DNA from 3 places in the Streptomyces sp. H51 genome. Region 2 is predicted to be linked to each of the others. Evidence: predicted binding sites of a transcription regulator. Region 2 holds the regulator's gene; each other region holds the start of a gene.
What was found. Region 2 encodes HrcA, which represses chaperone genes, less so after heat shock. Its sites were predicted from a motif close to TTNGCACTCNGNNNNNCNGAGTGCNAA; they were not measured.
Positions count from the first base shown of each region.

Region 1: groES (co-chaperone GroES) is a predicted target of HrcA. The motif match lies at 1,801-1,827, and genes of this name have one in related genera.
Region 3: groL (chaperonin GroEL) is a predicted target of HrcA. The motif match lies at 2,114-2,140, and genes of this name have one in related genera.

Region 1 covers NZ_JAYMHD010000077.1:263,470-272,949, reverse strand. The annotation lists gene VKA29_RS30030 (polysaccharide deacetylase family protein) at 1-556, shown strand, start outside; gene VKA29_RS30025 (polysaccharide deacetylase family protein) at 1,132-1,707, shown strand; gene groES (co-chaperone GroES) at 1,974-2,282, shown strand; gene groL (chaperonin GroEL) at 2,399-4,024, shown strand; gene VKA29_RS30010 (DEAD/DEAH box helicase) at 4,099-6,279, opposite strand; gene brxD (BREX system ATP-binding protein BrxD) at 6,276-7,625, opposite strand; gene pglZ (BREX-2 system phosphatase PglZ) at 7,622-9,480, opposite strand, start outside.
Region 2 covers NZ_JAYMHD010000021.1:119,353-128,832, reverse strand. The annotation lists gene VKA29_RS06970 (SpoIIE family protein phosphatase) at 1-249, shown strand, start outside; gene hemW (radical SAM family heme chaperone HemW) at 868-2,100, shown strand; gene VKA29_RS06960 (Uma2 family endonuclease) at 2,203-2,775, shown strand; gene VKA29_RS06955 (DUF3097 domain-containing protein) at 2,759-3,565, opposite strand; gene VKA29_RS06950 (MBL fold metallo-hydrolase) at 3,597-4,328, opposite strand; gene hrcA (heat-inducible transcriptional repressor HrcA) at 4,585-5,601, shown strand; gene dnaJ (molecular chaperone DnaJ) at 5,602-6,738, shown strand; gene VKA29_RS06935 (nitronate monooxygenase) at 6,815-7,888, shown strand; gene VKA29_RS06930 (16S rRNA (uracil(1498)-N(3))-methyltransferase) at 7,885-8,643, shown strand; gene VKA29_RS06925 (VOC family protein) at 8,675-9,067, shown strand; gene VKA29_RS06920 (hypothetical protein) at 9,189-9,480, shown strand, end outside.
Region 3 covers NZ_JAYMHD010000011.1:470,912-480,391, reverse strand. The annotation lists gene thrC (threonine synthase) at 1-937, shown strand, start outside; gene VKA29_RS02645 (MoaD/ThiS family protein) at 934-1,209, shown strand; gene VKA29_RS02640 (cold-shock protein) at 1,652-1,855, shown strand; gene groL (chaperonin GroEL) at 2,304-3,926, shown strand; gene VKA29_RS02630 (glycosyltransferase) at 4,033-5,211, opposite strand; gene VKA29_RS02625 (hypothetical protein) at 5,457-6,272, shown strand; gene VKA29_RS02620 (hypothetical protein) at 6,405-6,974, opposite strand; gene VKA29_RS02615 (type I polyketide synthase) at 7,109-9,480, opposite strand, start outside.

The DNA.
Region 1 (9,480 bases), on a different contig from region 2:
CGAAGAGAAGGTCGTCTTCCTCACCATCGACGACGGCGCCGAGAAGGACCCGGCGTTCCTGCGCATGACGCGCGAGCTGAAGATCCCGTACTCCGCCTTCCTCAGCGACTTCCTGATCCGGGACAATTACGGCTACTTCGGGAAGATGTGGCAGGACGGGGTGACGCTGAACAACCACACCCTGCACCACCCCTACCTCCGCGGCCTGTCCTACAAGGAGCAGAAGCGCGAGATCTGCGGCATGCAGGACGTGATCGAGGAGCGTTACGGCGTCCGCCCCCGCCTCTTCCGCCCGCCCTACGGCAGCTACAACCAGGACACCCTGCTCGCCGCCAAGTCCTGCGGCATCCGGTACGCGCCCATCTGGGACGAGGAGGTCTTCGTCGACCGCTGGGAGTACCGCGACGACCGCTTCCTGCACCCCGGCGACATCGTCCTGACCCACTTCCGGGGCCGCGCGCAGTGGAAGGGCACCATGCCCGACATGCTCCGCCGCTTCCTGGACAAGGTCACCGCCCAGGGATACGCGGTGGCCCGGCTGGAGGACTACCTGTGAGGCGGCGCCGCCTGGCGGCCGGGGCGCTGGCGGCCACCGTCCTGCTCACCGGCTGCGCCCCGTCCGTCGACCCCATCCAACGGCTCGGCGAGAAGGCGGCCCGGCACATGCGCCCGCACGGCACGGCGACCGCCGGCCGACCGCCGCACGACACGGGGGACACAGCCGCCGGGCACCGGACGCACGGCGGGGACGGGGGCGCCGGGCGCCGTCCCCGTGGCACGGAGGACGGGGGTGCCGGGCACCGGCCGACCGGCGCCGGGGCCAGGGCCGCCGGGCGGCCGTCGTACGACGGCGGGCACCGTGCCGCCGGTCGCCCGGACGGCGGGCAGCCTGACGCCGGGCAACTGCCGTCCCGCGGCCGGGATCTCGCCGCCGGTCGGCCGTCGTCCCGCGGCAGGGGCCTCCCGCCCGGTCGGCCGCCGTCCCGCGGCAGGGGCCTCCCGGCCGGTCGGCCGTCGTCCCGCGGCAGGGACCTCCCGGCCGGTGGGCCGCCGTCCCGCGGCCGGGGTCACGAGGCCGCGAGACCGTCCCGTGTTCCGGCCGCCCGCGCCGCGGACGGGGGCCTGCCGCGCGTGGTCCCCCGCGTTCCCACCCGCGACAAGGTCGTCTTCCTCACCTACGACGACGGCGCGGAGACGGACCCCCGCTTCGTCGAGACGGTCCGGGCGCTGCGCCTGCCCGTCAGCATCTTCCTCACCGACCGGGCCGCCGGCCCGGGCTACGCCCGCCTCGCCCGCCTGCGGTCGGTCGGAGTGAGCCTGCAGAACCACACCCTCGACCACCGCGCCCTGCGCGGCCTGCCCTACGCCGGCCAGCGCGCCGAGATCTGCGGCCAGCAGGACAAGCTCACCGCCCGCTTCGGCGTCCGCCCCCGCCTCTTCCGCCCGCCCTACGGCAGGTACGACGCGACCACCCTGCGCGCCGCGGCGGACTGCGGCATCTCCGCGGTCGTGCTGTGGCGGGCGGCGATGACGGGGGACGGCGAACTGACGTACGCGGGCGGCGAGCACCGCCTCGGCCCCGGCGACGTCGTGGCCGTGGCCGCGGGCGGGGGCGCCGGACCGACGCTCGGGGAGCGGACGGCGCGGCTGTTGCGGGAGGCGTGCGGCCGGGGACTGACGGTGGCGCGGCTGGAGGACTACGTCTGACGCCGGCCCGACCCGGGTGACGGCCGTACGGCCCCGTACAGCCCTCGCAGGGCCCCCGTACGGTGCGGAACCCCGGCCGACGCGCCGCGGGGATTGGCACTCCGCTTGACCGAGTGCTAATCGCGGTCATAGTCTCGGGTCTGGCACTCCCCCCTGGAGAGTGCCAACAACGCGACGGGCAGGTCCGGCACCCGCGACGACGGATCGACCTGGTCGCCACCTCAGACAGTTAACCCCGTGAGATCTCCGAAGGGGGAGGTCGGATCGTGACGACCGCCAGCTCCAAGGTTGCCATCAAGCCGCTCGAGGACCGCATCGTGGTCCAGCCGCTGGACGCCGAGCAGACCACGGCCTCTGGCCTGGTCATTCCGGACACCGCCAAGGAGAAGCCCCAGGAGGGCGTCGTCCTGGCCGTGGGCCCGGGCCGCTTCGAGAACGGCGAGCGTCTCCCGCTCGACGTCAAGACCGGCGACATCGTGCTGTACAGCAAGTACGGCGGCACCGAGGTGAAGTACAACGGCGAGGAGTACCTCGTCCTCTCGGCTCGCGACGTCCTCGCGATCATCGAGAAGTAGTCCCACCTCGAGCATTCCGCTCTTAGCTGCGCCCCTGGCCCCCGCGACCACACAAGAAGCCGGGCGCCCGGGGCGCAGTTTCTTTCACCTAGATTTCCGAGAGGGCTCACGCTGTCATGGCGAAGATCCTGAAGTTCGACGAGGACGCCCGTCGCGCCCTCGAGCGCGGCGTCAACAAGCTTGCCGACACGGTCAAGGTGACGATCGGCCCCAAGGGCCGCAACGTCGTCATCGACAAGAAGTTCGGCGCTCCCACCATCACCAACGACGGTGTCACCATCGCCCGCGAGGTCGAGGTCGAGGACCCGTACGAGAACCTCGGCGCCCAGCTGGTGAAGGAGGTGGCGACCAAGACCAACGACATCGCGGGTGACGGCACCACCACCGCCACCGTGCTGGCCCAGGCCCTGGTCCGCGAGGGCCTGAAGAACGTGGCCGCCGGCGCCTCCCCCGCCGCCCTGAAGAAGGGCATCGACGCCGCCGTCGCCGCCGTCTCCGAGGACCTGCTGTCGTCGGCCCGCCCGATCGCGGAGAAGTCCGACATCGCCGCCGTCGCCGCGCTGTCCGCCCAGGACCAGCAGGTCGGCGAGCTCATCGCCGAGGCTATGGACAAGGTCGGCAAGGACGGCGTCATCACCGTCGAGGAGTCCAACACCTTCGGTCTGGAGCTGGACTTCACCGAGGGCATGGCCTTCGACAAGGGCTACCTGTCGCCGTACTTCGTCACCGACCAGGAGCGCATGGAGGCCGTCCTCGACGACCCCTACATCCTGATCACGCAGGGCAAGATCTCCGCGATCGCCGACCTGCTGCCGCTGCTGGAGAAGGTCATCCAGGCCAACTCCTCCAAGCCGCTGCTGATCATCGCCGAGGACGTCGAGGGCGAGGCCCTGTCGACCCTGGTGGTCAACAAGATCCGCGGCACCTTCAACGCGGTCGCGGTCAAGGCCCCCGGCTTCGGCGACCGCCGCAAGGCGATGCTGCAGGACATGGCGATCCTCACCGGCGCCACGGTCGTCTCCGAGGAGGTCGGCCTCAAGCTCGACCAGGTCGGCCTGGACGTGCTGGGCTCCGCCCGCCGCGTGACGGTCACCAAGGACGACACCACCCTCGTCGACGGCGCCGGCAAGTCCGAGGACGTCCAGGGCCGCGTCGGCCAGATCAAGGCCGAGATCGAGACCACCGACTCCGACTGGGACCGCGAGAAGCTCCAGGAGCGCCTCGCCAAGCTGGCCGGCGGCGTGTGCGTGATCAAGGTCGGCGCCGCCACCGAGGTGGAGCTGAAGGAGAAGAAGCACCGCCTGGAGGACGCCATCTCCGCGACCCGCGCCGCGGTCGAGGAGGGCATCGTCTCCGGTGGTGGCTCCGCGCTGGTCCACGCCGCCAAGGTCCTCGAGGGCAACCTCGACAAGACCGGCGACGAGGCCACCGGCGTCTCCGTCGTCGCGCGCGCCGTCGTCGAGCCGCTGCGCTGGATCGCGGAGAACGCGGGCCTCGAGGGCTACGTCATCGTCTCCAAGGTCAAGGAGCTGGAGAAGGGCAACGGCTACAACGCCGCCACCGGCGAGTACGGCGACCTGGTCAAGGCCGGCGTCATCGACCCCGTCAAGGTCACCCGCTCCGCCCTGGAGAACGCCGCCTCCATCGCCTCCCTCCTGCTGACGACCGAGACCCTGGTCGTCGAGAAGAAGGAAGAGGAAGAGCCGGCCGCCGCGGGCCACGGCCACGGCCACAGCCACTGAGCCGCATGCTCACAAGAAGGCCCTGCTCCGGTTGACCGGAGCAGGGCCTTCCCCCTTGTTCGCGGCGGGTCCGGTCAGCCGTCGGTGCGCACCAGGAACCTGACGTGCTCCGCGAGCAGCGCCCGCGCCCCGTACGTGTCCGCCAGACGGGCGGCGAGGGTGGCCTCCGCGAGCCGTGGGGGGAGCGCCTCCGCGAACTTCAGGCCCCGAACGGCGCGCAGGTCCACCTCGGGCAGCGTCACGCCGTTGCCGGCGTCCGCTGCGGCGGCCCGCCAGGTCTGCGGGGTCACGTCGTCACGCAGCCTCACGAACCGGTCGTCGGTGACCCGGTGCGGCAGCACGACGGAGGGGAGGGAGGCGGCCAGTGTGGCGTTCGCCCGGTGTCCGCCCCAGGTCCACCACCGCACGTCGCCGTCCCCCCGGCGGGTGACGACCGTACCGGCCGGGTGCACCACGTCCCGGTGCGCGTCGCGTGCCTCGGCCAGTTTCGCCTGCGCGCGGCGGGTGAGGACGACGGGCGGGGCGGCGCCCAGCAGGACCTCCCGCCCGGCACGGGTCAGGGTGAACGACCGGACACGGTCCGGGCCGAAGCCGTTCCACCTGGCACGCCCGCCCTCGTCCACGGGCTCGACGAAGCAGCGCCTGCGGCGCCAGTCGATGTACGTCACCAGCCAGCTGCGGCCCGCCAGCAGCAGCTTCCGCGGCCCCTCGACCTCCTCGGTGAGCAGGTCCGGGTCGGTGCGGCCGATCTCCGTCCGCCCGCTGAGCACAGTGAACTCCGGCGGGGCCGTGAACGACGCCGTCAGGTTCATGAAGTGGCGGTGCCCGAAACGCCGTTCGGCCTCGGGCCCGATGAACAGCAGGCCGCCGTCCCGGTCCAGGTAACCCTGCTCCACCAGGTGGTGCACGATGGGCTCGGCCGCCTTCCCGAAGGTGTCCAGTCCGCCCCACCATTCCTGCCACAGCTTCTCCCCGACCCGGTGTTCCTGCAGGCACAGGGCGAGCACCTGCTGGGCGACCAGGTGCCGCGGCTCGGGAGGCGGTGTCACCGGTTCCACCCAGCCGCGCGACCAGGCGAGCAGCAGGGCCGCCGCGGACAGCAGACCGGCGTCGGTGAGGGCGAGGAAGAGGCAGTTGCGGCGGGTGCCGGGGCGACGGCCGGTACGGCCCAGGCGTTGCAGGAACGACGCGACGGTCTGCGGCGCGTCGAGCTGGATCACCCGGTCCAGGTCACCGACGTCGATGCCGAGTTCGAGGGTGCTGGTGGACACGATCACGCAGTCCCGGGCTTCCGCGAAGGCATGTTCGGCACGTCGTCGTTCGTCCGCCGACAGTGAGGCGTGGGACAGGAACGTGGTGACGCCGCGCAGTCTGAGCTGCTCGCCCAGTTCCTCGACGGTGCGGCGGCTCTCGCAGAACACCAGGCGCTTCTCGCCCCGGTGCAGGGCGGCGACGACCGTGGCCGCGTTGGCGACGGAGCCGACGTAGTCCAGCTCGATGTCGCCCGGCGGGGGAGCCGTGGTGGGCCGGGCTGCTGAGGGCTCGGCAGCCGAGGGCGGGGCCGCCACGGTGCCGGATCCGGGGAGCGCCACGCCGGGTGCGACGACCTGCCCGGGCCGTCGGCCCCGCCCCGACCCCTGGAGCCAGTCCAGCAGTTCGTGCGGATTGCCGACGGTGGCCGACAGGCCCACCCTCTGCACCGGCCGCCCGACGATCCGCTGCAGCCGCTCCAGCACGGCGAGCAGATGCCAGCCGCGGTCGTCACCGGCGAAGGCGTGCACCTCGTCGACCACCACACTGTGCAGACCGGAGAAGAACGTGCGGTGGTCCACGTGGGTGCTGACCAGCATCGCCTCCAGCGACTCCGGCGTGGTGAGGAGCAGGTCCGGCCGCTGGGCCAGGATGCGGCGGCGTCTGCTGGTCGCGATGTCGCCGTGCCACAGCTCCGCGGTGCGGCCCACCCAGCCCGCGTACGTCTCCAGCCTCGGGTGCAGGTTGTTCAGGAGCGCCTTCAGCGGAGTGACGTACAGAATGCCGGTGCCCTTCCAGCCGTGCCGCTGGGCCCGGGTGAGCAGGGGGAAGGTGGCGGCCTCGGTCTTGCCTCCGGCGGTGGGGGCCAGCAGTACGGCGTCCTGCCCGGACAGCAGCGGCCCGATCGCCTCCTCCTGCAGCGGGCGCAGCGAGCGCCAGCCGAGCGTGTTGACGATGTGGTGGGTCAGGATCGGGTCCAGCAGGTCCAGCGCGTCGGCGCTCACGGCAGCTCCAGGTCCACGTCCCCGGCGCTCGCCGCGGCGTTGCGTTCCACCTCGTCGAGTTCCGTGGTGTTGACCGTGAGCGTGTAGTGGACGCGGGGGTCGAAGTCGTCGAACGTGTCGATCCGGTCGAGTACGTCGGCCACCAGTTTCCGCAGGTAGAGCCGGGGCGCGATGCCGGCCTTGCCGCCGAGGGAACCGGTGACGGCGCGCGCCAGTTCGTCGAGGTAGGCGTCGTCGGCCCGTCCGGCGACGCGCTCGGGGTGGCGTGCGGTGGCCTCGTACACCGCGCGTACCTTGCGGCCCAGCTCGCCGAGCGAGGCGAGGTCGAAGCCCGGCAGGCGGAGCTGGACGGCCCGCGGGGAGTCGAAGCGCGGGTCGGTGGTGAAGTCCGTGGCCAGCCGCTGGGCCAGCGGTGCCAGGCGCTGCACGCCCTGCTGACCGTCGTAGAACGCGGGTGTGCCGGTGATCACGAGGAACAGGCCGGGGAACCGTCCGGCGTCGATCTCGTCGAGGAGCTGGCGCAGGGCGTTCAGGGATTTCTCCCGTACGTCGCCGCGCACCCGCTGCAGGGTCTCCACCTCGTCGAGGACGAGCAGCAGCCCGGGGTGCCCGCAGTCCCGCAGTACGGTCAGCAGGCCCTGCAGGAAGCCCAGTGCGGCGAAGTGGTCCAGGTCGCCCCGCACCCCGGCGGCCCGCTTGGCCGACGCGGCCACGGACCGCTGTCCGCCCAGCCACGCGATCAGCGCCTCGGCGCGTGCCCCGTCGCCCGCCGCGACCGCCTCGCGGTAGCCGCGCAGGGCGGCGGAGAAGGCGGGGGTGGTGCGGGCCACGTCCGTCAGCCGCAGCTCCAGCAGGGTGTCGACGGCACGGGCGAGTCCGGCCTCGTCGTCCTCGGCGGCGTCCCCGGCGCCGATGACTTCTTCCTCCAGGGCGTAGAACCAGGAGTCGATCACGGCGCGCAGCGCGGAGGGCGGATGCGTGGACGTCGTCAGTCGTTCCGTCAGCCGGCGGTAGACGGTCTCCAGACGATGCAGCGGGGTCTCCGTCTCGGAGATCTGCACCTCGCTGACGGCCAGGCCCCGCTTCTTGGCCCGTTCGGCGAGCCAGCGGGCGAAGAACGTCTTTCCCGAGCCGTACTCGCCGCGCAGTGCGTGGAAGGCGCTGCCGCCGCGGGCGACGGTGGACAGGTCGTCGTCCAGGGCGTCGGCGAACCGGTCGAGGCCGACGGCGAACAGGCCGAGTCCCTGCTGCGGCACGGTGCCGCGGCGCAGGGCGTCGACGACGTCCCGGGCGCGTGCGGCGCTGATCCCGGCGGTGCCGGGAGGTCGGGGAGTCGGGGTGCTCACGCCTGCGTGCCTTCCGTGAACTGCTGCCGGAGCAGCTCCCTGTCGAGGTGGACGGTGCGCCCGGATTCCACGAGCTGGAGCACCGGGTAACCGTCGATGTTGAGCAGGCGTTCGAGCATGGTGACGAAGCGCTGGGGGTTGCGCTCCGACCTGCCGGTGGCCGACTGCGCGGCCGCGGCGACGGCGGCTGGCGACAGCTTGCCGCCCGCTTCGAGCAGCGCGTCGAGTGCCGCGGCCACGGCGGCGTTGCCGGGCGCGTTGCGCACGAACTCGCGCTGTGTCTCGTACGGCTTGCTGCGCACGGTCCGCTCGCCGAGTGTGCCGTGTCCGGGCTGCGGGAACAGCCCTTCGGACTGCGGTTGCCGCCTGCGGGTGTCCCTGCCGCGCGGTACCGCGGCGGGCTGTGGCGGTTCGGCCGTCTCGCCGCCGCGCCACCATGCGGGGGCGGTGTTCTCGGCGGGCAGCGCCGTCCAGCCGGACGGGATCTCGCTGCCGGACGGGACGAACGCCAGGACCGGCACGGTGACCTCGGAGAGTGAGGCGCCTCCGTGGTAGCCCGCCTGGCGGGAGGTGTACCGCAGGTCGTCACGCCAGGCGGCGGTGATCCGCCCGCTGCCCGCCCGCACGCGCGGTCCGGTCAGTTCCACTTCGCCGGGCTGGGCCGGTCCGGTGCGCCAGCGTGCTCCCTGCACGCCGTCGGCCGGTGTGGGGCCCGCCTCGCGCGGGCTGCGGTCGAGGACGTGCCCGTGGTCGGAGACGAGCAGGACCGGCCGGCCCGCGCCGCGGGCGGCGTCGAGCAGGTCGGCCAGTTTGGCGATGTCGGACGTGCCCCATCGGGCACGTCCGTTGTCCCGCCCGTCGGCGAGCGCGTCGTCGATGGTGTTGAGGACGACCCCGACGACGGTGTCGTCGTCCTGGAGCGCGCCGAGCAGTTCGGGCGCGAGGCGGTGCCCGGCGGCTCCTTCGTAGCCTCCCTTGTGGAAGAGCCTGGCCGTCCGCCGCCGCTTCTTCCAGAAGGCGGTGAATCCGGCGCGCTCGACGTCCTGGCCGCCTTCGGTGGCGGTTCCGGCGAGCAGGGAGGCCCGGCTGATCCGGGTGACGGTCGGCAGCATGGCGACCGCGGCGAGCCGGCCGGGACGGCGTCCCGTGGGTGCGGTGGGGACGATCTCGGTCCAGTCCCGCCGGTCGAGCCCGGCGGCGAGTTCGGCGGCGACGTCCGCGCTCATCCCGTCCAGGACGAGGATCAGCGGCCGGCCGCCCTCCCGGGCGAGCGGAGCGGCGGCCTCCGTCAGCACGTCCTCGATCAGCAGCGCCCCGTTCGGTGCCTGCTGCGACGCGCTTTCGGCCCAGATGGCGAGGAGTCGGGCGAACCGCTCGTCGAGTTGCCGGCGTCGGTCCCGCACCCGGCCGATGAGCCGGTGGTAGGCCTCCCCGACCGTGCCGTCGCGTGAGGTGTCGCCCTCGGCGAGTATGCCGGTCGCCAGGTCCACCCAGCCGGTGGACTCCATGTGATGGCACACGCTTTGGCCGACCGACTCCAGCGGGGGAAGTGGGGTGTCGAGCCAGCGCAGGAGTCGGACGGCGGTGCGTGCCCGCTCGGTGGACTCCGCGTGGATCCTGGTGAGCTGGTGGTCCGCGAGGTCGCGCAGCGCGGCCTCGGCGGCGGCTGGGCGGGCGTCGAGCGTGGTGGCGAGGGTCCGCAGCCGGGCCCGGTATCCGGAGGGCAGCAGCCGGTCGCCGGTGAGCAGGCCGGTCAGGCGCGCGGTCTCGGCGAGCCGGTCGGCCTGCTCCAGCACGGCCAGCACCCGGGCGCGGGCGTCCGCCCCGGACGGGCCGCCGGCTTCCGCCTGCGCGA
Region 2 (9,480 bases):
ACGTACACCAGCGAGACGTTCGACCTGCGGCCCGGCGACAGCCTGCTGTGCGTCACCGACGGCGTGACGGAGCGGCGCTGCGGCTCGCGCCAGTTCGACGACGCCGACGGGCTCGCGACGGCGCTCGCCGGGTGCGCCGGGCTGAGCGCCCCACTCATCGCCGAGCGCATCCGGCGGCTGGTGCACGCGTTCGGCGGCGGCGCCCCGGCGGAGGACGACCTGGCGCTGCTGGTGCTCCAGGCGGAGTAGCCGGCGGCGCTGTCGCTGCTCCAGGGCAGACAGCGCACGCCCGTCGTGCCCGGCCCCACGCCCACGGCCCCGCGCCCACGCCCACGGCCTCCGCGCCCACGCCCACGGCCTCCGCGCCCACGCCCACGGCCTCCGCGTCCGCGTCCACGGCCCCCGCGCCCACGCCCACGGCCTCCGCCCACGCCCACGGCCTCCGCGTCCGCGGTCCCCGCGTCCACGGCCCTCCGCCCACGTCCACGGCCTCCGCGTCCACGGCCTCCGCGTCCACGTCCACGGCCTCCGCGTCCGCGGCCTCCGCGTCCACGGCCCCGCGCCCACGGCCACGGCCTCCGCGTCCACGGCCCCGCGCCCACGGCCACGGCCCTCCGTCCGCGCCCGCGCCCACGGCCCTCCGTCCGCGCCCACGGCCATGGCCCGCGCCCACGGCCACGGCTCGGGCCCGCGGGTCCGGGCCCGCGGCCCATGGCTCGGTCTGGGCCTGTGGCCCACGGTTCGGGCCCGCGGCCTGCGGGCTGGAACGGGCCTGCGGCCGGGTCCACGGCCCGCGCCCCGGCCCGGGTCCACGGCCCGCGCCCCAGCCCGGACCGGGCCCCGCACGGGTGCGGGACAATGGAGCACATGCCTTCCGCACTCCCCGACGGCGAGCCCGTCCCCGCCGACGGCGCCCTGCCCGCGCCCGCGCTCGCCGGGGCGGCCGACCGCCCCCTCGGGTTCTACCTGCACGTCCCGTACTGCGCGACCCGCTGCGGCTACTGCGACTTCAACACCTACACGGCGACAGAGCTGCGCGGCACCGGCGGCGTCCTCGCCTCCCGCGACAACTACGCGGACACGCTGACCGACGAGATCCGGCTGGCCCGCAAGGTGCTCGGCGACGACCCGCGCGAGGTCCGCACCGTCTTCGTCGGCGGCGGCACCCCGACCCTGCTGGCCGCCGCCGACCTGGTACGGGCGCTGGGCGCGATCCGCGACGAGTTCGGCCTCGCGGCGGACGCGGAGATCACCACGGAGGCGAACCCGGAGTCGGTCGACCCGGCATACCTGGCCGCACTGCGGGAGGGCGGCTTCAACCGCGTCTCCTTCGGCATGCAGAGCGCCCGGCAGCACGTCCTGCGGGTCCTCGACCGCACCCACACCCCCGGCCGCCCGGAGGCCTGCGTCGCCGAGGCCCGCGCGGCCGGCTTCGCGCACGTCAACCTCGACCTGATCTACGGCACCCCGGGCGAGTCGGACGACGACTGGCGGGCCTCGCTGGACGCGGCGATCGGCGCCGGTCCCGACCACGTCTCGGCGTACGCCCTGATCGTCGAGGAGGGCACGCGGCTCGCCCACCGCATCCGCCGCGGCGAGGTCCCGATGACCGACGACGACGTGCACGCCGACCGCTACCTGATCGCGGAGGAGACCCTGTCGGCGGCCGGCTTCGGCTGGTACGAGGTCTCCAACTGGGCCACCTCCGCGCAGGCCCGCTGCCTGCACAACGAGCTGTACTGGCGCGGCGCCGACTGGTGGGGCGCGGGCCCCGGGGCGCACTCGCACGTCGGCGGGGTGCGCTGGTGGAACGTCAAGCACCCCGGCGCCTACGCCGCGGCCCTCGCCGCCGGGCGCTCGCCGGGGGCCGGCCGCGAGCTGCTGTCCGACGAGGACCGGCGCGTGGAGCGGATCCTGCTGGAGCTGCGGCTGCGGGAGGGCGTACCGCTGTCCCTGCTGAAGCCGGACGGCCTGACGGCCTCCCGGCGCGCACTGGCGGACGGACTGCTGGACAGCGGACCGTACGACGAGGGACGGGCGGCCCTCACCCTGCGCGGACGGCTGCTGGCGGACGCGGTGGTCCGGGACCTGGTGGACTGATCACCCGGCGGAGTGAATCAGTGCGGAACGCCGGTCCGGTCCCTAACCTGGTTCGTAGGCTGCCGGCCGTACACACGGCGGCGGGAGCGGAGGACCACGGAGATGACCGCTGTGGATGATCGCCGGGTGCATGAGGCATTCGAGAACCTGGAGGTTCCCGAGGGCTTCAAGGCTGAGCTCATCCGGGGGGAAATCGTGATGATGGCCGGGCCCGACAAGGTCCACAACCGCATCGTGCAGTCGGTGCAGGACCAGATCCCCTCCGGGAGGTGGGAGCGGCTGCGGACGCAGGACATCGCGTTCCCGGACGAGGACAGCGAGCCCCAGCCGGACCTCGTGGTCATGGAGATCGGCGCCGACGACACCCCGGGCCGGCTGGTCCCCGCGGACGCCGTGACGATGCTGGTCGAAGTGGTCTCCAAGACCAGCGTCCACCGGGACTACGTCGAGAAGCGGTCGATCTACGCCGCGGGCGGCGTCCCGGCGTATCTGGTCATCGATCCCTTCCGGGCCAGGTGCCTGGTGCTGGCGGAGCCGACCGGCAGGGGCCTGGCGGCGGACTACCAGTACGAGCGCACCCGCAAGTTCGGTGACCCGGTGCCGTTGCCGATCGTGGGGGTGGACCTCGACACCGGCGGGTTCGGCACCCTGCCGCCGCTCACGGCTGAGCCGTGACGAAGTCGATCAGCTCCTCCACCCGCCCCAGCAGCTCCGGCTCCAGGTCCTTGTAGGACGTCACCCGCGCCAGGATCGCCTGCCACACGGCGCCCGTGTTGTCCGACGGCCAGCCCAGCGCCCGGCACACGCCCGTCTTCCAGTCCTGCCCGTGCGGCACGCGCGGCCAGCCCGCGATGCCCAGGGACGACGGCTTCACCGCCTCCCAGACGTCGATGTACGGATGGCCGACGACCAGCGCGTGCTCGCTGGTCACCTGCTGCGCGATCCGCCACTCCTTCGACCCGGGGACCAGGTGGTCGACCAGGACGCCCAGCCGCGCGTCCGGGCCCGGCGCGAACCCGGCCACGATCGACGGCAGGTCGTCCACGCCCTCCAGGTACTCCACCACCACGCCCTCGACGCGCAGGTCGTCGCCCCACACCTTCTCGACCAGCTCCGCGTCGTGCCGTCCCTCGACGTAGATGCGCCCGGCGCGGGCCACCCGCGCGCGTGCGCCGGGCACGGCGACCGAACCGGACGCCGTACGGGTGGGCCGCAGCGGGCCGGAAGCAGGCTTGACGAGCGTCACCGGGCGGCCCTCCAGCAGGAACCCGCGCGGCTCCAGCGGGAACACCCGGTGCTTGCCGAAGCGGTCCTCCAGGGTCACCGCGCCCGCCTCGCAGCGGATCACCGCCCCGCAGAAGCCGCTGGCGGGCTCCTCGACCACCAGGCCCGGCTCCGCCGGGACCTCCGGCACGGGCTGGGGCTTCTTCCACGGAGGGGTCAGGTCCGGAGAGTACTGGCGCATTCGAACGACGATAGGAGAACCGTCCCGCCGATCACCGCGACACGCCGAAACGGTCCGCCAGCGCGTCCCGCTGCGCCCGGACGAACGCCGCGTCGACCACCGCTCCGTGACCGGGCACGTACAGCGCGTCCTCGCCGCCGAGGGCGAGCAGCCGGTCCAGCGCGGCCGGCCAGCGCGACGGCACCGCGTCCGGGCCCGCCTGCGGCTCGCCCGACTCCTCGACCAGGTCCCCGCAGAAGACGACCTCCGGGGCGCCCGGGACCAGCACGACCAGGTCGTGCGCGGTGTGCGCCGGGCCCACGTTCGCCAGCAGCACCTGCCGGCCGCCGCCCAGGTCGAGCGTCCACTCGCCGCTGACGTGATGGCGGGGCGCGGTGAGCGCGTCCACAGCCTCCTCGGCCAGCCGCGCGTCCAGTCCGCACCGCACCGCGTCCGCGCGCAGCTCCTCGCGCCCGTGCCGCCCGGTGAACACCGCCTCGGCGCCGACCGCGCCGAACACCTCCGCGCCCGCGAACGCCGCCGCCCCGAAGACATGGTCGAAATGGGGGTGGGTGAGAGCGAGATGGGTCACACGGTGACCGGCCAGCCGCTGCGCCTGCGCCCGCAGCCGCGCCCCCTCCGGCAGGCTCGACCCCGCGTCGACCACCAGCGCCGTGCCGGCCCCGACGACCAGCCCGGCCGTGCAGTCCCAGCCCGGAAGCCGGCACCGTCCGACCCCGGCCGCCAGCCGCTCCCACCCGAGCTCTTCCCAAGTCACCGTCATACCGCGACGCTAGTGCCTGTCTGACGATTCCCGCCTGCCTCGCGACGCCTGGCACGCGCGCCAGACGCCGCGAGGCCCGCCCTTCGGGCGGACCACGGGAATCGCCAGACGGGCCCGGCCGTACGGACCCGCCCCGGCAGGCCCGACCTTGCCCAGTCGGTACCCCACCGCCGTACACTGGCCGGGGAACGCTGGCACTCGCACGCGCAGAGTGCCAGGCAAGGCGTCAGGGGACGACTTTCTGGAGGTGTGCGCCATGCTGAGTGAACGACGGCTCCAGGTATTGCGCGCCATCGTCCAGGACTACGTCGGCACCGAGGAGCCGGTCGGGTCGAAGGCCCTGACCGAGCGGCACAGCCTCGGCGTGTCCCCGGCGACCGTGCGCAACGACATGGCGGCCCTGGAGGACGAGGGATACATCGCCCAGCCGCACACCAGCGCCGGGCGCATCCCCACCGACAAGGGCTACCGGCTGTTCGTCGACAAGCTCGCGGGCGTCAAACCGATGAGCGCCCCCGAGCGGCGCGCGATCCAGAACTTCCTCGACGGCGCCGTCGACCTCGACGACGTCGTGGCGCGCACGGTGCGGCTGCTCGCGCAGCTCACCCGGCAGGTCGCCGTCGTGCAGTACCCGTCGCTCACCCGGTCCACGGTCCGGCACGTGGAACTGCTCTCGCTCGCCCCCGCGCGCGTGATGCTCGTGCTGATCACCGACACCGGCCGGGTCGAGCAGCGCATGGTCGACTGCCCGGCGCCGTTCGGGGAGGCGTCCCTCGCGGACCTGCGGGCGCGGCTGAACAGCCGGGTCGCGGGCCGCCGGTTCACGGACGTCCCGCGGCTGGTGGAAGACCTCCCCGAGGGCTTCGACGTCGAGGACCGCGGCACCGTCTCGACGGTGCTGTCGACCCTCCTGGAGACGCTCGTCGAGGAGAACGAGGAGCGGCTGATGATCGGCGGCACCGCCAACCTGACCCGCTTCGGACACGACTTCCCCCTCACCATCCGGCCCGTCCTGGAGGCCCTGGAGGAGCAGGTCGTCCTCCTCAAACTCCTCGGCGAGGCAGGCGATTCGGGCATGACCGTGCGCATCGGGCACGAGAACGCCTATGAAGGACTCAACTCCACGTCCGTGGTCTCGGTCGGCTACGGTTCGGGCGGCGAGGCAGTCGCCAAGCTCGGCGTGGTCGGACCGACCCGCATGGATTACCCGGGAACGATGGGAGCGGTACGCGCAGTGGCACGGTACGTCGGACAGATCCTGGCGGAGTCGTAAGTGGCCACGGACTACTACGCCGTTCTCGGCGTGCGCCGCGACGCGTCGCAGGAAGAGATCAAGAAGGCCTTCCGGCGGCTCGCACGCGAGCTGCACCCGGACGTCAACCCCGATCCGAAGACCCAGGAGCGGTTCAAGGAGATCAACGCCGCCTACGAGGTGCTGTCGGACCCGCAGAAGAAGCAGGTCTACGACCTCGGCGGCGACCCGCTCTCGCAGTCCGGCGGCGCCGGCGCGGGCGGCTTCGGCGCGGGCGGCTTCGGGAACTTCTCGGACATCATGGACGCCTTCTTCGGTACGGCGTCCCAGCGCGGCCCGCGCTCGCGCACCCGGCGCGGCCAGGACGCGATGATCCGCCTGGAGATCGACCTCGACGAGGCGGCCTTCGGCACCACGAAGGACATCCAGGTCGACACGGCGATCGTCTGCTCCACCTGCAACGGTGAGGGCGCCGCGCCGGGCACCTCCGCCCAGACCTGCGACATGTGCCGCGGCCGCGGCGAGGTCTCCCAGGTCACCCGGTCCTTCCTGGGGCAGGTCATGACCTCCCGCCCCTGCCCGCAGTGCCAGGGCTTCGGCACGGTCGTGCCCACCCCCTGCCCGGAGTGCGCGGGCGACGGCCGGATCCGCTCCCGCCGCACGCTGACCGTCAAGATTCCGGCCGGCGTCGACAACGGCACCCGCATCCAGCTCGCGGGGGAGGGCGAGGTCGGCCCCGGCGGCGGCCCGGCCGGCGACCTCTACGTCGAGATCCACGAACTGCCGCACCCGATGTTCCAGCGGCGCGGCGACGACCTGCACTGCACGGTCACCATCCCGATGACCGCGGCCGCCCTCGGCACCAAGGTCCCGCTGGAGACCCTCGACGGCCTCGAAGAGGTCGACATCCGCCCGGGCACCCAGTCGGGCCAGTCGATCCCGCTGCACGGCCGGGGCGTCACCCATCTGCGCGGCGGCGGCCGGGGCGACCTCATCGTCCACGTCGAGGTGCAGACCCCCACCAAGCTCGACGTCGAGCAGGAACGCCTGCTGCGCGAGCTCGCCAAGCTGCGCGGCGAGGAACGCCCGCAGGGCCAGTTCCAGCCGGGCCAGCAGGGCCTGTTCTCCCGGCTCAAGGACGCCTTCAACGGGCGCTGACGACACCGGACGCCCCTGGCCCCGGCCGGGGGCGTCCCGATTCGGACTTGTCCATGGGACGTGACAACATGCGGTCATGTCCTCCGCACTGACCGATCTCTGTCCCCACCCGATCGTGCAGGCCCCCATGGCGGGCGGCGTTTCCGTGCCCCACCTCGCCGCCGCCGTCTGCGCGGCCGGCGGGCTCGGTTTCCTCGCCGCCGGGTACAAGACCGCCGACGGCATGTACCAGGAGATCAAGCAGCTGCGGAGCATCACCGACCGGCCCTTCGGCGTGAACCTCTTCATGCCGCAGCCCGACCACTCCGACCCCGCCACGGTGGAGCTCTACGCCCACCAGCTGGCCGGCGAGGCCTCCTGGTACGGCACCGAGCTCGGCGACCCCGACAACGGCCGCGACGACGGCTACGACGCCAAGCTCGCCGTGCTGCTCGACAACCCGGTCCCGGTGGTCTCCTTCCACTTCGGCGTCCCCACCCGCGACGTCCTCGACTCCCTGCGCCGCGCCGGCACCTTCACCATGGCCACCGCGACCACCGCGGAGGAGGCCCTCGCCGTGCAGCGGGCCGGCGCCGACGCGGTGATAGCCCAGGGCGTCGAGGCCGGCGGCCACCAGGGCACCCACCGCGACGTCCCGGAGAACGACCGCGCCGGCATCGGCCTGCTGTCCCTGGTCGCCCAGATCCGCGAGACCGTGAGCATCCCGGTCGTCGCCGCCGGCGGCATCATGCGCGGCAGCCAGATCGCCGCCGTCCTCGCCGCCGGCGCGAGCGCCGCCCAGCTCGGCACCGCGTTCCTGGTCACCCCGGAGTCCGGGGCGAGCGCCGTGCACAAGCAGGCGCTGACCAACCCCCTGTTCGTCCGCACCGAGCTGACCCGCGCGTTCTCCGGCCGCCCGGCCCGCGGCCTGGTCAACCGCTTCCTGCGGGAACACGGCCCGTACGCCCCCGCCGCCTACCCCGACGTCCACCACCTCACCGCGCCGCTGCGGAAGGCGGCGGCGAAGGCCGGCGACGCGCAGGGCATGGCGCTGTGGGCCGGGCAGGGCCACCGGATGGCCCGGGAGCTGTCCGCGGGACAGCTGGTGGAGGTACTGGCCGCCGAACTCGAGGAAGCGGGAGCGGCGCTGTCGGAAGGCGGTGTGCGATGACGGCCCCGGTGTTCGTGCTCGATCCGCTGGTCCTGCCGGACCTCTGCGGAGGGGAGTACGTCCTGGACGGCCCGGAGGGACGGCACGCCGTCTCCGTGAAGCGGATGCGGCCCGGCGAGGACGTCATCCTCACCGACGGCCGCGGACGCTGGACGGAGGGCGTCGTCAAGGCCGCCGAGGGCAAGGACCGCCTCGTCGTCATGGACCTGGAGAGCGTCCACGAGGAGCCCCCGGAGCAGCCCCGCATCACCGTCGTGCAGGCCCTGCCCAAGGGCGACCGGGGCGAGCTGGCGGTGGAGACGATGACCGAGACCGGCGTCGACGCGATCGTGCCGTGGACGGCCTCCCGCTGCGTCACCCAGTGGAAGGGCGAGCGGGGCCTGAAGTCCCTCGCCAAGTGGCGGGCGACCGCCCGGGAGGCCGGCAAGCAGTCCCGCCGGGTCCGCTTCCCCGAGGTCGCGGACGCGGCGACGAGCAAGCAGGTCGCCGCACTTCTCGCCGAGGCCGACTTCGCCGCCGTGCTGCACGAGGACCGCGCCTACCCCAGCGTGCCGCTCGCCACCGCCGAACTCCCTGCCGAGGGCGAGATCGTGCTGGTCGTCGGCCCCGAAGGGGGCGTCTCCCCCGAGGAGTTGGAACTGTTCGAGCAGGCGGGGGCGAAGACGTACCGGCTGGGCCGCAGCGTGCTGCGCACCTCCACCGCCGGCACGGCGGCGACCGCCCTGCTCCTCGGCCGTACCGGCCGCTGGTCCTGACCGCCCCCTCCTGACCGCTCAGGGAGACCCCGTGGAACTCGCCCAAGTCCGGCTCCTCGTCAGCGACTTCCCCGCCTGCTACCGCTTCTACGCCGACGTCCTCGGGCTGAAGCCGCAGTCGGGGGCGAGCCGGGGACCGTACGAAAAGTTCAGCCCGGCCGCCGGCTCCGCGGGCATCGCCCTGCAGGACCGGGCGGTGATGGCGGAGATCCTCGACGAACTGGGCGGACCGGCCGACGGACACCGCTCCCTGGTGGTGCTGCGCGTCGACGACCTGAACGCCTACTGCGAACAGATCACCGCTCGCGGAGCGACCCTGCTGCACGGCCCGGCCGCCATGACGGACCGCCTGCGCGTGGCCCATCTCAAGGACCCCGAGGGCAACCTGGTGGAACTTCAGGAGTGGCTCCTGCTGCGCACCTGACGACCGCACTTCCGGGGCGGTCGCGGACGACCCCCGGCCGCCCCGCAAGAGCCGCCCGGGGGCGCGTTCGTGGCCGTATGCGCCCTACCGCGCCGGCGCGGTCGGTGGCAGGCTGCCCTTCATGGGGGCGTTGAGGCGGTATCGGCGCCGGCCACGCGGGTCGCGGGCGGCGGCCGTGGCCGGGATCGTGGTGGCGGGCGTCGGCGGGATCGTGGCCTGCGAGCCGGGCGGACTGAGCTCCGCGGCGGTCGCGTACACCACCGACCAGACGGCGACCAAGGCGCTGGAGCGGCAGAAACTCGACGTGCAGTGGCTGAGCTGCACGGCCGACTACGGCAACGACGCGAAGGGTTCCGCGCCCACGGCGAGCGAGACCGGCGTCGCGAACGTCGACTGCCGGGGCAGGACCAAGG
Region 3 (9,480 bases), on a different contig from region 2:
GGACGACTCCGGCAACCCGACGCACTCCTTCAAGGACCGCGTGGTCGCCCAGGCCCTGGAGGCCGCCCGTGCCTTCGGCTTCACCACCCTCTCCTGCTCCTCCACCGGCAACCTGGCCGGCGCCGTCGGCGCCGCCGCCGCCCGCGCCGGCCTCCGGTCCTGCGTGTTCATCCCGCACGACCTGGAGCAGGGCAAGGTCGTCATGGCCGCCATCTACGGCGGCGACCTCGTCGGCATCGAGGGCAACTACGACGACGTCAACCGCTTCTGCTCCGAGCTCATCGGCGACCCGGCCGGCGAGGGCTGGGGCTTCGTCAACGTCAACCTGCGGCCGTACTACGCGGAAGGGTCCAAGACCCTGGCGTACGAGGTGTGCGAGCAGCTCGGCTGGCGGCTGCCGGACCAGATCGTCATCCCCATCGCCTCCGGCTCGCAGCTCACCAAGGTCGACAAGGGCCTCCAGGAGCTGATCAAGCTCGGGCTCGTCGAGGACAAGCCGTACAAGATCTTCGGCGCGCAGGCGCTGGGCTGCTCGCCGGTGTCCACCGCCTTCAAGGCCGGCCACGACGTGGTCCGACCGCAGAAGCCGGACACCATCGCCAAGTCCCTCGCCATCGGCAACCCGGCCGACGGCCCCTACGTCCTCGACATCGCCCGCCGCACCGGCGGCGCCGTGGAGGACGTGACCGACGAGCAGGTCGTCGAGGCGATCAAGCTGCTCGCCCGGACCGAGGGCATCTTCGCCGAGACGGCGGGCGGCGTGACGGTCGGCGTGACGAAGAAGCTGATCGACAACGGCGTCCTCGACCCCACGAAGACCACCGTCGTCCTCAACACCGGCGACGGCCTGAAGACGCTGGACGCGGTGGCCGGCACCGGCCTCACCGCCACCATCCGCCCCAACCTGGACTCCTTCCGAGAGGCTGGCCTCGCATGAGCGTGACCGTTCGCATCCCCACCATCCTGCGCACCTACACCGGCGGTCAGGCCGAGGTCCCCGCCGAGGGTGCGACCCTCGCCGAGGTCATCGCGGATCTGGAGAAGAACCACACGGGCATCGCCGCCCGCGTCCTGGACGACCAGGGCAAGCTGCGCCGCTTCGTCAACGTCTACGTCAACGACGACGACGTCCGCTTCGAGCAGGGCCTGGAGACCGTCACCCCCGACGGGGCCGGCGTCTCCATCATCCCGGCCGTCGCGGGCGGCTGACCTGCCGGTTCGTTTACCGCTGGTAACGGCGGTGACGCAGAGTTCCGACCGATTGCCCTCTCCGTAAGAGAAACGGAGGGGGCAATTCTGCATGGTTGAGCGCGGTACAGTTGGGGAACCCACCCCCGGCTCCGCGCGCCGGACGCGATCAGTGCCCGCTCCGGATGCGTCGAGAAATAGCCAAAGTGTGCGAGCCTTTTGCGCCATTCGCTCTTTATGTGCGGCCCGACTTGCCCTGAATTCGGGGGAATTCTTACTACATTCCGGACCCCTTCCGTCCGGAATTCTCGTCCGACTGACCTGTTGCAGAGGGCAGTTGGGCAGATACATTCGGCCGCGGTCGACGCGTTCCGGCGCACACCCCCAATCCGTGGGGGGTGAGGTCTGACCCGGATCCGCGAAGTGCGGGTCCGTGCAAGGGCCAGTAATAGGGGAGTTAGGCATGGCTCAGGGCACCGTCAAGTGGTTCAACGCGGAGAAGGGGTACGGCTTCATCGCGGTCGACGGTGGTGCGGATGTTTTCGTCCACTACAGCGCCATCCAGATGGACGGGTACCGCACCCTGGAAGAGGGCCAGCGGGTGGAGTTCGAGATCTCGCAGGGCCAGAAGGGCCCGCAGGCCGACATGGTGCGCGTCACCGCCTGATACGCGCGACCGACCGAACCGCGGCGACGTCTTCCGTCGAAGGGCCCGTACCTCCCGGGGTACGGGCCCTTCGTCCTGCCCGCACACACGCCCGAGGCCGCCGGAGCCTCGCCCGCAAGGCGAGCCCGCTCCGCGGGCGCGCCTTGCGCCCGCCCGTCACCCGACCGCCACCCCTCAAGGAGCCCGCTTCGCGGGCGCGCCTTGCGCCCGCCCGTCACCCGACCGCCACCCCCCAAGGAGCCCGCTTCGCGGGCGCGCCTTGCACTCTCGGGGGTCGAGTGCTAATCATTGGCGTTAGCACTCTGAAGGTGAGAGTGACAACGAAGGACCGGGTCGGTGAGGCCCGCAGGCCGGGTGGGGCAAGGAACCACGAGGCAGGCGAGCCGTCCGTCGCGGGCGCGGGCGCGGTCCGAAGGAATCACCCCCAGTCCTGGAGGGACCACTTCACATGGCCAAGATCATCGCGTTCGACGAGGAGGCGCGGCGCGGCCTCGAGCGCGGCATGAACCAGCTCGCGGACGCCGTGAAGGTGACGCTCGGCCCCAAGGGTCGCAACGTCGTCCTCGAGAAGAAGTGGGGCGCCCCCACGATCACCAACGATGGTGTCTCCATCGCCAAGGAGATCGAACTCGAGGACCCGTACGAGAAGATCGGCGCCGAGCTGGTCAAGGAAGTCGCCAAGAAGACGGACGACGTCGCCGGTGACGGTACGACCACGGCGACCGTGCTCGCCCAGGCGCTGGTCCGCGAGGGGCTGCGCAACGTAGCCGCCGGCGCCAACCCGATGGCCCTCAAGCGCGGTATCGAGAAGGCCGTCGAGGCCGTCTCCGCCGCCCTGCTGGAGCAGGCCAAGGACGTGGAGACCAAGGAGCAGATCGCCTCCACGGCCTCCATCTCCGCCGCCGACACCCAGATCGGCGAGCTCATCGCCGAGGCGATGGACAAGGTCGGCAAGGAAGGCGTCATCACCGTCGAGGAGTCGCAGACCTTCGGTCTGGAGCTCGAGCTCACCGAGGGCATGCGCTTCGACAAGGGCTACATCTCGGCGTACTTCGCCACCGACATGGAGCGTATGGAGGCCGTCCTCGACGACCCGTACATCCTGATCGCCAACTCCAAGATCTCCTCGGTCAAGGACCTGCTCCCGCTGCTGGAGAAGGTCATGCAGTCGGGCAAGCCGCTGCTGATCATCGCCGAGGACGTCGAGGGCGAGGCCCTGTCGACCCTGGTCGTCAACAAGATCCGCGGCACCTTCAAGTCCGTCGCCGTCAAGGCCCCGGGCTTCGGCGACCGCCGCAAGGCCATGCTCGGCGACATCGCCATCCTCACGGGCGGCGAGGTCATCTCCGAGGAGGTCGGCCTCAAGCTGGAGAACGCGACCCTGGACCTCCTGGGCCGCGCCCGCAAGGTCGTCATCACCAAGGACGAGACCACCATCGTCGACGGCGCCGGCTCCGCCGACCAGGTCGCGGGCCGCGTGAACCAGATCCGCGCCGAGATCGAGAACAGCGACTCCGACTACGACCGCGAGAAGCTGCAGGAGCGCCTGGCCAAGCTGGCCGGCGGTGTCGCGGTCATCAAGGCCGGTGCCGCCACCGAGGTGGAGCTCAAGGAGCGCAAGCACCGCATCGAGGACGCCGTCCGCAACGCCAAGGCGGCCGTCGAGGAGGGCATCGTCGCCGGTGGTGGCGTGGCCCTGCTGCAGGCCTCCCAGGTCTTCGAGAAGCTGGAGCTCGAGGGTGACGAGGCGACCGGCGCCAACGCCGTGAAGCTGGCCCTGGAGGCCCCGCTGAAGCAGATCGCCGTCAACGGTGGTCTCGAGGGCGGCGTCGTCGTGGAGAAGGTGCGCAACCTGGCCGTCGGCCACGGTCTGAACGCCGCCACGGGCGAGTACGTCGACATGATCGCCGAGGGCATCATCGACCCGGCGAAGGTGACGCGCTCCGCCCTGCAGAACGCCGCCTCCATCGCCGCGCTGTTCCTCACCACCGAGGCCGTCATCGCCGACAAGCCGGAGAAGGCCGCCGCGCCCGCCGGCGGCGGCATGCCGGGCGGTGACATGGACTTCTGATCCGCACCGGATCGGGCTGTCCTTTCCGAGGGCGGCACCCCCTGCTCGCAGGGGGTGCCGCCCTCGGGCGTTGTCCGGACTGCCGTGTCCGGGCCGTGCCGTCCGCCTACTTCTTGCGGCTCCTGCCGCCCCGGCGGTTCTTCGCGCCCTTGCCCGACCGGGCCGCGGACGCGGCCTTCGCCCGGCGGCCGGCGGCGGCCGGCTGCGGGACGGCGGCGGCCTGGCGGACCGAGAAATCGCGGTTGATCTCGACCTGGCGGCGGACGGCGGCGGGCAGGTCGGGCATCGCCAGGAGCATGTCGCACGCCCGCACCGCCTGGGCGTGGTCACCCACCCAGTACGCCGCGATCGAGTACTCGAACAGCAGGCCCCAGCGGTAGACCCACGGCTTGGTGAAGAGCAGGTCCTCCGGCTCCGGCCGGCCGACGACAGCGGCGAGGACCGCGTGCGCGGTGCGGTGGCGGCCCTTCTGGCGCAGCCGGGAGGCGAGCTCGTAGCAGGCCTCCAGCCGCTGCGGGCGGACCTCCCAGGCCCGGGAGAACGCCTCGATCGCACCCGCCCAGTCGTCGGTCCGCTCGGCCCGCAGGATGCCGCTCTCCAGCAGCGAGCAGTAGACCTCCTCCGCCCAGCCGCCCATGGCCGCGCGGCGCTCGTACAGCGCGACGGCCTCCTCGGCCCGGCCCAGGTCGCGTACGGTGTTGGCCAGGTAGAAGACGGTCCGGGGGTTGTCGGGGTCCCGCTCCAGCTCGCGGCGCAGCAGGCGCGCGTCCCGCTCGAACTTCTCGGCGCGGCAGCCGCCGTCCGCGTGGTCCTCGATCACCAGGGCTTCGAGGTTCTCCTGCACGTCGGGCCCGTCGGTGCACGGGTACTCGTGCGTGACGCCCTCGTACCGCCAGACACGGTCCGCGCGCATCAGATGCTTGAAGCGGTGCTGGGTGCCCGGGCTGTCGTAGCGCAGCATGTAGGAGGTCGCCGTCAGGTGCGGCAGCGGCGCGTCCTGGCGCAGCACGTGGTCGGCGTCCAGGGTGAGCACGTAGTCCGCCTTGCCGAGGGCGTACCCGATGTTGAGGGTGCGGTTGTGGCCGAAGTCGACCCAGGGATCCTGGTGGAGTTCGCCGGGGATGCCGTCGAGGGCTTTGCGGACCAGCTCCTGGGTGCCGTCCGTCGAGCCGGTGTCGGAGATCATCCAGGTGTCGACGAGGTGACGTACCGAGCTGAGGCATCGCTCGATCACCCGTGACTCGTTCTTGACGATCATGCAGAGGCAGATGGTCTGTTTCTTCATGGTTCACGGGTCCTGGCCGGTGGCCGGTGGGCGGGTGGGGTCGGCCGACCACCGTGACACGCGTCCCGAGCTCCCGGTGCGTGCCACGCTCAGACACGGCGGGGAGGCGCTCGTTCGGAGGCGCCATTTTGACCCGATTGCCTGATATTCGTACCCCTTGGCCGGTGGGCGGAGGCCGTCACCAGGCCCCGGCTTGAGGCTTGGGTCCGGAAGGTCCGATTCACCTTTGACAAGGAGGACGACGAATGGATCCGGATATCCGGAGGACTCCGCGCCTGGGACCGCTGGCGCGCGAGCGATTCAAGCAGGCGGGCATGCTCGCCTCGCTGACCCTGGTCATGGCCGCTGGACTGGTCGACCCCGCCGTGGCGGCGGTGCAGAGCGTGCAGGCGCACGTGGCCGTGGCGAAGGGCGACGACTGCGGAGTCCCGGGCAGGCGCGCCGCGGAGGACCTGGGCGGCGTTCAGGCGAACGGCGGCGGCAAGGACCACTGCAGGGGCGCGACGGGCGCGACCGGCGCGACCGGCGCGACGGGTGCCACAGGTGCGACCGGGGCCACGGGGCCGGAGGGCCCGCAGGGTGTGACGGGTGCCACCGGTCCTGAGGGTCCGCAGGGTGTGACGGGCGCCACCGGTCCTGAGGGCCCGCAGGGCATGACCGGTGCCACAGGTGCGACGGGTGCCACCGGGGCGACGGGTGCGACCGGCTCCACCGGTCCGTGCGCGGACATCGACAGCATCGCTCCGTCGAACGTGCGACAGTTCAGCGCGGTCCTCTCCGGCGGCCAGGCCTTCGTGGGCCGTCAGAGCCTCGCGCCGCTGGGCGCCTACCAGTGGGTCAACGTGAGCGGCCCCGGCAACCCGGGCTATCCCACCGGCACGGCCTGTGCCGTCGGGGTCACCGTGCGGGACGGTGACCTGCGGGTCCAGCTCCTGACGACGGGCGGGCTGGTCTACCAGACCCATTGCGACGTGACGGGTACGGCCCTTTCCTGCACGGAGGGCTGGACTCAGCAGACGGCACTGCCCACGACACCTCCTTCGCCCCGCCAGCGGAAGTAACGCGGCCCGGCGGCGGCATCCCCTGCCGTCGAGGCACGGCGGGTGCCGCCCCTCGGCGTGCGCCACAAGCGGATACGCGCCGAGGCGGGACCGCGGGACCGCGGTCCCGGCGGGCGGCCCGGCGGACGGCGTCTACGGATTGCCCATCGGCTCGATGTCGACCCTGACCGGCGTGCCCCACACGCGGAGCACCTCGTAGTCGGTGAACTCGTGCACGAGCCGGTAGGCCATGGCCGGACGGGGGCCGCGCCGCTGGGCGGCGAGGTACAGCTCGGCCTCACGCCGGTCCCGCCGCGGCGTCCCGCACAACTGCCACTCCTGCCCGTTCCACAGCTCCGGCAGCCACCGCTGCTGGGGCTGCGGGCGGTCGGCGCGCACGCCGTAGCGGGACGGGACGGGCTCGGTGGGGGCATGCGGCACCGGCCCGCCGTTGTACTCGGCGCGGCGGGCGGCCCGGCGCCGGGTCTCGCACAGCAGGCACAGGTCGGGGGCGCTCTCGTCGACCGGGCCGGTGGGGTGCTCGGGGCAGCGGGTGCTGGGCGCGGCGCCGCTGACGCTGTCCTCCAGCAGGTCGAGCGCACGGCGCAGATCGGCCTTGACCTCGTGCAGCTTGGCGTCGGGGGTGTCCGCCCCGAGCGCTTCGCCGTGCTCCCCGAGCAGACGGAGCGCGCGGCCGAGGGCGGTGAGCTGGGCGTGGTTCATGGGATCAGTCTGCGCCACGCCCCCGGCCGACCGGATGATCACCTTCGGTGGCCCGCCTGGGCGACGTTCCCGGTTCCGGCGCCTGGCCCGTCGGACGTGTCACGGAGACCAGGCGCCAGAACCGCACCGGCCGATCAGAGCGACGGGCTGTCGCCCAACGCGCTCGCGATGTGCTGGGCGAGCTTTCGGGGAGAGGGGCCCTGCAGGATCTTGGCCACGGGGACGCTGACGGCCAGGTCCGAGGTGATACGCGCCCGCAGCTCCACCGACATCAGCGAGTCCACCCCCAGACGCCTGATCGAGACGGCGTCGTCCACCCTGTCCATGGTGAGCCCGAGGACGGAAGCGATCTGCTCCTGGCAGTAGGCGGTGAGGAGTTCCTCCCGGCCCCGGGAGTCCGCCTGGAGGACCGCCCCCCGATCCAGCCGCCCGGACCCCGCGTTCTCCTCGGCCACGTCCTTCGCGTCCGCCGCCCCAGCGGCCGAGCCGCCCGCTGCCGCGAACTGGCGGAACACGGAAGACCTGGCGCGGGACGGGAAGAACTTGGTCCACTGTTCGAGGTCCAGGGACATGACCGCTGCCTGCGGGGTCCACTCGCCGATGAGCCGGCCGAGCGCGTTGAACGCCACGTCCGGGCTCATGGCCGCGAGGCCGCGGGACGCGAAGCGCTCGCTCGAAGCGGTGTCCCGCGCCGCGATGCCGATCTGGTCCCAGCGGCCCCAGTTGACGGTCAGCGCCGGCCGGCCGCGCAGCCGCCTGTTCCAGGCGATCGCGTCCATGAAGGCGCTCGCCGCGGAGTAGTTGGCCTGCCCGGGGGACCCCATGAGCGAGGCCGCGGACGAGAAGAGCACGAAGAAGTCGATCGGGTCGTCGGCGGTGAGTTCGTCGAGGTTGCGGGTGCCGTCGATCCTCGGCGCCGAGGTGGCGTTCAGGCTCTCGCCGTCGAGCTGGGTGACAATCCGGTCGTCGAGCACCACGGCCGAGTTGATGACGCCGGCGAGGGGCGGAAGGTTCTGGCGCACCCAGTCGAGCACCTTGCTCAGCCTCGCTCGATCGGCGATGTCGGCCCGCAGCGCGTGAACGCTCGCTCCCTTCGCGCGCAGCGCCTCCAGCTCCGGCAGCAGGGCCTCGTGCTCGCCGCGGCGCCCGAGGAGCACGAGGTGCCGCGCCCCCTGCTCGACCATCCACCGCGCGGCTCGCAGACCCACTCCGCCCAGGCCGCCGGCGACGAGATACGTCGAGTCGTCGCGGAAGAGGGGGCCGGGCTCGGACGGCGTGAGCGGGTGCGCCACAAGCCGGTGTGCGAACCGGGAGGTGCCGCGCAGCACGATCTCGTCCTCGTCGGCGTCCGCGCTGATCTCGTTCCACAGGCCCCGCAGGTCGGCGCCGCCCGGATCGGCCGGCAGATCGACGAGGGAACACCTCAGGTCCGGGAGTTCGTACATGGCCGTGCGCCCCAGCCCCCAGACGGCGGCCTGCGGGGGAGAGGTCCACCGGTCACCCGGAACGACCGCGTGAGCCCCGCGGGTGACCAGCCAGACCCTCGGTGGAACGGCCGACTGGGCCTCCGCCACCGCCTGGAGGACGGTCAGCGCCGTAGCGGTCTGGTCGAGGTCCCCCTGGGCATTCGTCGTCGGTGCGGCCAGACAGACGACACCGGCCCAGGGCCCCGCCCGCAGAGCGCTGGGCAACCGCTCGCTCAGGGACGGCCCGTCCGCCGCGAGGAGTTCGCATCCGCCGCCGCGTTCGCGCATGAGCCGGCACAGGTCGGTGGCTTCCGGCGTTCCGTCGCCGATGACGAGCCAGCGCTGTGCCTTCGCGCCACGGGCCTTGGACAGCGGGGCCAGGCGCTCCCACCGGGAGACGCGGGCGAGATCGCCCGCGCGACGCTCGGTCACCTGGGGGAGTTCGCGTTCCAGGCGCTGCACCCGCAGACCCTCGACCTCCAGCACGGTGGTTTCGTCCGCACCGGCGAGTATCAGGTCGGCGACGAGGAAGTCCACGTCGTCGGCGGCTGAGCGGCGCTCGGCGTGTGCCCGCAGAGTGCCGCCGAGCGGGACCGGCGTGCGGTGGACGACGCGGTCGATGGTGGTCGGCAGGTAGCTGTCCTCACCCGTCCGGGAGGGCAGCATCGGCATCATGCTCTGGATGAAGCTGTCCGCGAGAGCGGGGTGCACCCGGTAGTGAGGGGTGCGGTATTCGTCCGACACGGTGGTGTCCAGCCGCGTCACGATGTGCGACGCGGCCTGCCGCACGGCACTGATCGCCCTGAACGGGCCGTCATGCTCGACACCCCGACGGCGCATCGCCGCGTAGTGCTCGTCGGCCGACAGCGGAACGGCGTCCTCGGGCTCCTTCGGGCAGGGCGCCGACGCCGGAGGCGGACCAGCGACAGCGGCAGTCCGCGCGGTCGCCAGACACACCCACTCGCTCACCGCCGCGTCCTCTTCCACGGCCACGTGGCAGGTGAGTTCCAGGACGTCGTCGCGTCGACGGGCGAGCACCT